DNA from 2 places in the Microbacterium sp. W4I4 genome. Region 1 is predicted to be linked to the other one. Evidence: riboswitches for the same ligand, from Rfam matches in the RefSeq annotation. Region 1 holds a riboswitch; the other holds the start of a gene.

Region 1 (3,525 bases):
CGCGCGGGCCCACCGCGAGCTCCTCGCGCAGCGTACGCGCCAGGAACTGATGCTCCGGCTCCTGGAAGACCGTGCCGATACGGGTGAGCAGCTCGCGCGACGACCACTTCCAGGGCCGGCGTCCGGAGCGCCCCGCCAGATCGGAGGCCGCGATGACCGTGCCGTCCCGCTCGGGCAGCAGTCCCGCCAGCGTGAGCGCGAGCGTCGACTTGCCTACGCCGTTCGGTCCCGTGATCACTGTCGCCGCACCGCGCGGCAGCTGCAGATCGAGACCCGAGCGAGCCGGCCTGCGCCCGTCGCGCGACACCGTGAGCGCGTCCGTGACGAGCACGGCATCCGTCACCTCGTCGACACGGTCGAGAACGGGCAGACGGAAGCCGTGGTGCGGCACCCACACCCCGGCATCGGCCAGCACGTCGCCGTAGCGACCGAACACCTCGTCGGGCGCCCCGTCGGCGAGCAGCCCGCCGTCTGCGTCGAGCACGATCACGCGGGTGAGCAGATCCGCCCAGACCTCGGTGCGATGCTCGACGACGATGAGCGTCGCACCGGTGTCGTCCAGCACCCGCGCCACGCTGTCGTGCACCTCGCGCACGCCCGCGGGGTCGAGGTTCGCGGTCGGCTCGTCCAGCAGCAGCAGCCCGGGTCGCATGGCCAGCACGCCGGCCAGCGCGAGGCGCTGCTTCTGCCCGCCGGAGAGGGCCTTGGTGGCGCGGTCGAGTGGCACGTCCAACCCCACCGCGTCCAGCGCCTCGGCGACGCGTGCCGGGATCTGCTCGGCGGGCACGCCGAGGTTCTCGCATCCGAACGCCACGTCGTCGCCGACCTTCGACAGCACGACCCCGGCATCCGGATCCTGCAGCACCAGTCCGGTCACCCCGCGGCGGGACCCTGCCGGGTCGCTCGCCGCCCCGCGGCCGGCTTCGGGCGCCACCCCGTCGATCAGGAGGGACCCGGTGCGCTCGCCCTCCTCGGCGTCGCCGAGGACTCCGGCGAGGCCGGCGAGCAGGGTCGACTTGCCGGCACCGGATGCTCCCAGCAGCAGCACCCGCTCACCGGGCTCGATCGTGAACGACACGTCGCTGACCGCGGGCAGGCGCCTGCCCGCGTAGCGCCAGCCCCACCCGTTCGCGCTGACGCGAGCAGGAGCGGTCATGCTCAGACCTCCTGGCGCGATTCCCGCCCGGCGGCGAAGCGGCTCAGCGCACCCGTGGCGGCCAGCGCGCGCACGAGCATCCAGCCGACGACGCCGGCGAGCACCGCACCCGAGACGACCAGCGTGCCGAGGTAGATCGCGTTGAACTCGACGCTCTTCAGGAAGTTCGGCGACGAGCCGTAGAACATCTCGAAGACCCAGGCGGCCACGGCCGCGCCGATACCCGCCAGCGCAGCGGCGACGACACCGAAGCGGCGGTAGAAGAACAGCGCGAAGATCAGCTCGGCACCCAACCCCTGCACGAGGCCGGACAGCACCGTCGAGACGCCCCAGACGTTGCCGATGAGCATCGAGACGATCGCCGCGACCACCTCGACCACCAGCGCCGCGCCTGGCTTGCGGATCACGAGACCGCCGATCACGCCGCCGATCAGCCAGATGCCCACGGCGATGCCGCCGAGCCCGGGTGTCAGCGCATCGGCAGCGCCGAACCAGGCGCCGCCGACGACGTTCCAGGCCCAGAACAGCAGGCCGATCGCCACGCCGAGAACGGCGGCCACGACGATGTCCACGACCCGCCAGCGCAGGTTGCGAGTCGTGCGGGCGGTACCGGCCTCGGTGACGGATGCGGACGTGCTTGCAGACGTACTCATTGGAACTCCTCCCTGCGCCGGCATGATCCGGATCAGGTTCGACGGTCGAAGCGCGGTTCGCTTCCTCTCAGCCCGGCGCGCCGGACTCCCGTGGTTATGCCATCGATCTTAGCGCGCACATAGCCCACGACGCGGTGCGATTCGGTAGCGTAGGGCGGGTGACTGTCTCCCCCGATGCCACGCGTCCTGTCACGCGCAGAACTCTTCGAGAACGCACGCGCGCGCATTCGGACTCGACCCGCGACCCCCGCCCGGTCGAGGCGGCCCCCGACACGCAGGCTCCACCAGCACCGGAAACCGCCCTCCCGACACTGTTCACCCGCGATACTGACGCTGTGGATGTCATCGATCAGGCGCCGCTGCCGGGCGGACAGGGGAAGCGCGGTGATCCCGGGTCGGTCGCCGCCACGGCCTGGGCGGATGACGAGAATCCCATCACCGCGCTGACGTGGATCGACCCGACGACGGTCGCCGCGGCGCCCGAGCCGGAGACGAGGTCAGCGCCCGATTCTCTTCGCCGGGGCACGCCTGACCCCCGGCTGGCGGCGACCCCGTGCGCTGGTTCCCGTGGGGATCGTCCTCGCTCTCTGCGCGGCCTACGTCGGCGGCACTCTGCTGTGCCCGCTGGACGCGGTCGCCCCCACGATCACCGCGAATCAGGTCGTGGTCGACGCAGCCCCGGCGGCCACGGTCGTCTGGCCGGGGATCGGCAGCGCGGCCATCGGCATCCAGGGGATGTCGACGCTGGCGTCCACCACCGAGCGCGCCGAGATCGCGAGCATCACCAAGATCGCCTCGGTGATGATGGTGCTCGAGAAGCTGCCCCTCAAGGTGGGCGAGCAGGGTCCGAGCTTCGAATTCACCAAGGCCGACCACCGCGACTACCTGCAGTACCGCTGGTCCAACCAGTCATCGCTGGACGTGCCGGTCGGCGGCAGCCTGACCGAGTATCAGATGCTGCAGGGCGTACTGCTCGGGTCGGCGAACAACTACATCGACCGGCTGGCGCGCGAGCTGTGGGGCAGCGAGGCGGCCTTCGCGGAGGCCTCGGCCACCTGGCTCAGCGACCATGGTGTCGAGGGCATCTCGCTGCACAGCCCGTCAGGCTTCGACCACGACAATGTCGCGACCCCTGCCGCGCTGGTGCGGCTGGGCGAGGTGGCGATGGAGAACCCGGTGCTCGCCGAGATCGTCGGAACGCGCTCCGCTGAGATCCCAGGGGTCGGCACCGTCACCAACACCAACAAGATGCTGGATGATGCCGGCGTGATCGGCATGAAGACCGGCACGCTCACCCAGCAGTGGAACCTGCTGACCGCCAAGGACGTCGCCAGCGGTGACACCACCGTGCGCCTGTTCACCTCGGTGCTCGGGCAGGAGAGCAACGCCGACCGGCTCGCGGTGTCCCGCCAGCTGCTCGCCGGCGTCGAGAAGTCCTTGGCGGAGCAGCCGGTGTCCGTCCCGAAGGGCACGGTCGTCGGACGTGTGTCGACCGAGTGGGGCGACAAGGTCGACGTGGTGACGGATGCCGATGCGAAGGTCGTGCTGTGGAACGGCGCGGCCGCGACAGCGACGGCTGACCTCGCGCTGGGATCGAAGAGCACGGCGGGCTCGAAGGTCGGCACCCTGACCACCGAGGGCCCGGTCGACACGGTCCAGACGCCGGTGTCGCTCGCCGCGGACGTGGAGGCCCCCAGCGCCTGGTGGCGGCTGACG
Region 2 (3,525 bases), 1.0 Mb from region 1:
TGGCCACCATCACCGGGTCGAGCACGACGGTGTCCGGCCGGTGGGCGGTGAGCCAGTCGCTGACGGTGCGGATGATCTCGGCATCCGCCAGCATCCCGATCTTCACCGCGTCGATGTCGATGTCGGAGGCGAGCGCGTCGAGCTGCGCGCGCAGGAACGACGCCGGGGGCACGTGCACGCCGCTCACGCCGCGGGTGTTCTGCGCGGTCAGCGCCGTGATCGCCGCCATCCCGTAGCCGCCGTGGGCGGCGATGGACTTCAGATCGGCCTGGATGCCCGCCCCGCCGGACGGGTCGCTGCCGGCGATGCTCAGCACTCTCGGCGGCCTGTCCCGTCGCCATTCACGACGGAACGCGCGCGCCGCGATCTGCGGGTCATCGGCGGCGCACAGCGCCGACACCACGGCGACGCCTGCCGCACCGGCATCGCGGAGCGCTGCGACGTCGTCCCGGCCGATTCCGCCGATGGCGATGGCGGGGACAGGGCTGGATGCGGCGAGCGCACGAAATCCGTCGACGCCGAGTGCCGGCGGATGATCGGGCTTCGTCGAGGTCGGTCGGATGACTCCGACGCCGATGTAGTCGACGGTCCCCTCCGGCAGGGCGCGCAGAGCGTCGAGATGCGCGGGAGTGTTCGCGGTGAGTCCGATGAGGGCATCCGGTCCCAGCAGGGCACGCGCGCGCTCGACGGAGATGTCCGACTGCCCGAGATGCACCCCGTCGACGCGTGCGCCCCGCGCGCGGGCGTCGATGACCGCAGGCAGCCGGTCGTTCACCACGAGCAGGGCGCGACCGTCGATGATCTGCGAGAGCTGCACGAGCAGGTCCACCGTCTCGGCATCGGTCGCCGTCTTGTCGCGGAGCTGCACGACCGCGACGCCACCGGCGACAGCGGCGTCGACCGTGGCGACGACGCCGCGTTCGCCGCAGAGTGCGGCATCGGTCACGAGATGCAGTGAGATGTCGCTGTTCACGGCGCGACCTCCTCGACCCGTGCTGCGGCGAGGATCTCGTCGGAGTCGACCGCATCGAGCGCGTCGAGCAGTGCCACCGCGAAGCTGCCCGGTCCGGGTGCGGTCGCCGCGGCGCGTTCGGCGGCCACGGTGTACACCAGAGACGCCGCCGCGACCGCGGTGAGGACGTCTGTGCCGCTGCCGCGGGCGGCGCCGAGGAACGAGGCCATGACGGCGCCGAGCGCGCAGCCGCCACCGGTGACCCGGGTCAGCAGGGCGTCGCCGTTGGCGATGCGGATGACGCGGCGCCCATCGGTGATCAGATCGACCGGGCCGGACACGGCGACCGTGCTCCCCCAGCGCGCGGCGAGTGCGCGTGCCGCGGCGGCCGCGGCATCCGGAGTGTCGGTGGCGTCGACACCGCGTCCGCCGTCGCCGAGGCCCGCCAGCGCGAGGATCTCAGAGGCATTGCCGCGGATCGCGGTGGGCCGCAGTGCGACCAGCTCGCCCGCGAGCCGTGTGCGCACGGGCAGAGCGCCGATCGCGACGGGGTCGAGAACCCAGGGTGTTCCGGCCGCGACCGCTCCCCGCGCGGCTTCGCGGCTCGCGGCGCGCTGCTCGGGCGTCGGTGTTCCGAGGTTGATCAGCAGCCCGGATGCCGCGGCGGCGAACATCCCGGACTCATCGACGATGTCGACCATCGCCGGCGCCGCCCCCAGCGCGAGCAGCACGTTCGCGGTGAATCCGGTCACCACGGAGTTGGTGATGCAGTGCGTGAGCGGCGGTGCGGACCGCAGTCGGCTCAGCAACTGGGCGGCGGACGCCGCGACATCGGTGGACGGGCGCCCTTCGGCGGGCAGGCATGGCGTATCGCTCATTGCGACATCCCTTCGCTAGTACGAACTAGATCAGGTTCGACGGGTCTGTTCTCAGCCGCGGATGCGGCACCCCGTGTCACTGGCTGCGAGTCTAGCGAGCGTGCGCCCCCTGGCCGCGCAATGCGTCGATCAGCTCCAGTTCGTCGCTGCGGGACAGCCCTGCGCGACGCTCACGGTCCACACCCCGCGCCCGTTCGTCGTCGAGCACCCGGCGGATCGTCTCATCGAGCGATCGCACCGCGCCGCCGGCCGCGCGGTAGCCGTCGTTGCGGCGCCGGGTGAAACCGGGCATGTCGGCGGGCAGCCACAGCGGCAGGGAGCGCTCCCCCATCCAGTACCGCACCCCGTGCTCCTCGAGCCAGGCGTCCGGCGCCTCGACCAGCTCGCCGGTGTGCCCGACGAGCGCTCGGATGCGCTCCAGCACGTCCAGGAAGGGATGGACGTCGCCGTTGGCGTTGACCACGCCCTGCCGCCCGTCGACGACGAGGAAGTCGGCGAGGTCGTCGACGTCGATGACCTGCACGTACCGATCGCCGCGCTCCGGGACGAGGATCGGCCCTGTTCCGGCACGGTCTGCGGCCGCCGCCCAGTAGCCGAATCGGTCGCTCGGATCGCCGGGCCCGGTGATGAGACCGGGACGGACGATGAACGCGCGCTCGCCCAGGGTGCGCACCGCCTGCTCGGCCGCGACCTTCTCGCGACCGTAGTCGTACTCGTCGCCGTCCTGAGCCGGCGCGAGCAGGCGCCCGGTCTCGTCGAGTCCGATGGTCTCGTCCTCGTCGTACACGGACATGGACGACACGTAGGTCCAGTGCCCGGCGCGGTCGCCGAGCGCCGCGACGGCCTCGCGCACGTGCCGCGCCGTCGAGGAGATGTCCACGACCTCGTCCCAGTGCTGCCCGATCAGAGCGTCGTAGGCGCCCTGGTCCCGATCTCCGCGGACGAGCACCGTGCCCTCCGGTGCCGGCCGGTCGCCTCGCGCCACGCAGGTGACGCGCGCACCGGCATCCCGCCAGCGCTCGGCGATCCGTCCCGAGAGCCATCCTGTTCCACCGAGCACCAGCACCTGAGTCATGACGCCCATGCCAGCACGATCAGGCGCCGGACGGAAGCGAATCAGCCGACAGCGAAGCGCAGGTCACCAGGGCATCGGGCGATCCGGTCCGCGCCTGCTGTCATCGGGCAGGTGCGGCAGGCTCTCGCCGCCAGCGCGGATGCACAGCCAGCGCAGCTCGCCGGGGCTGTCCGGCAGTGCGCGCCAGGTTCGCCAGACGCCCTGTCCCACGCGCACGACGGTTCCCTCCGCGACATCCACGACATCGTCGTCCAGCCCCATCTGGCCACGACCCCCGAGGAACACGTACATCTCCTCGATCTTCTCGTGCACGTGCCAGTATCCGGCCTCCTCGCCAGGCACGAGGGCGTTGGCGGTCATGCCGATGTACTGCATCGTCAGTTCGTGATCGACGACGCGACGGCCGTCGCGAGACCGCGATTCGTCGAAGCCGCCGTGGAAGGTCCGCCAGTCTTCCAGCGCACCGATCTCGGTCACCTGATAGTCGCTCATCCCCCGACTCTACGACGAGACCCCTCCCGATCCACAGGGGTCGGGAGGGGTCTCGGACGGACGACGTCAGTCGCGGATGGCGGCGCCGAAGCGCTCGGCGGCCACCGCCACCCCGGCGAGCTTCGCGT

The links. A riboswitch is a leader RNA that binds a small molecule or an ion and turns the genes downstream of it on or off. The one in region 1 is predicted to bind thiamine pyrophosphate.
Region 2: linked by a shared signal. The riboswitch ahead of thiM (hydroxyethylthiazole kinase) and the one ahead of QF046_RS13280 (ECF transporter S component) in region 1 are both predicted to bind thiamine pyrophosphate.

Annotation. Positions count from the first base shown of each region.
Region 1 is NZ_JAUSXT010000001.1:2,803,298-2,806,822, reverse strand. It holds gene QF046_RS13285 (ABC transporter ATP-binding protein) at 1-1,156, opposite strand, end outside; gene QF046_RS13280 (ECF transporter S component) at 1,159-1,809, opposite strand; TPP riboswitch at 1,802-1,911, opposite strand; gene QF046_RS13275 (hypothetical protein) at 2,159-2,335, opposite strand; gene QF046_RS13270 (D-alanyl-D-alanine carboxypeptidase) at 2,377-3,525, shown strand, end outside.
Region 2 is NZ_JAUSXT010000001.1:3,818,858-3,822,382, reverse strand. It holds gene QF046_RS18175 (bifunctional hydroxymethylpyrimidine kinase/phosphomethylpyrimidine kinase) at 1-973, opposite strand, end outside; gene thiM (hydroxyethylthiazole kinase) at 970-1,830, opposite strand; TPP riboswitch at 1,821-1,914, opposite strand; gene QF046_RS18165 (NAD-dependent epimerase/dehydratase family protein) at 1,922-2,914, opposite strand; gene QF046_RS18160 (cupin domain-containing protein) at 2,969-3,397, opposite strand; gene pheT (phenylalanine--tRNA ligase subunit beta) at 3,464-3,525, opposite strand, start outside.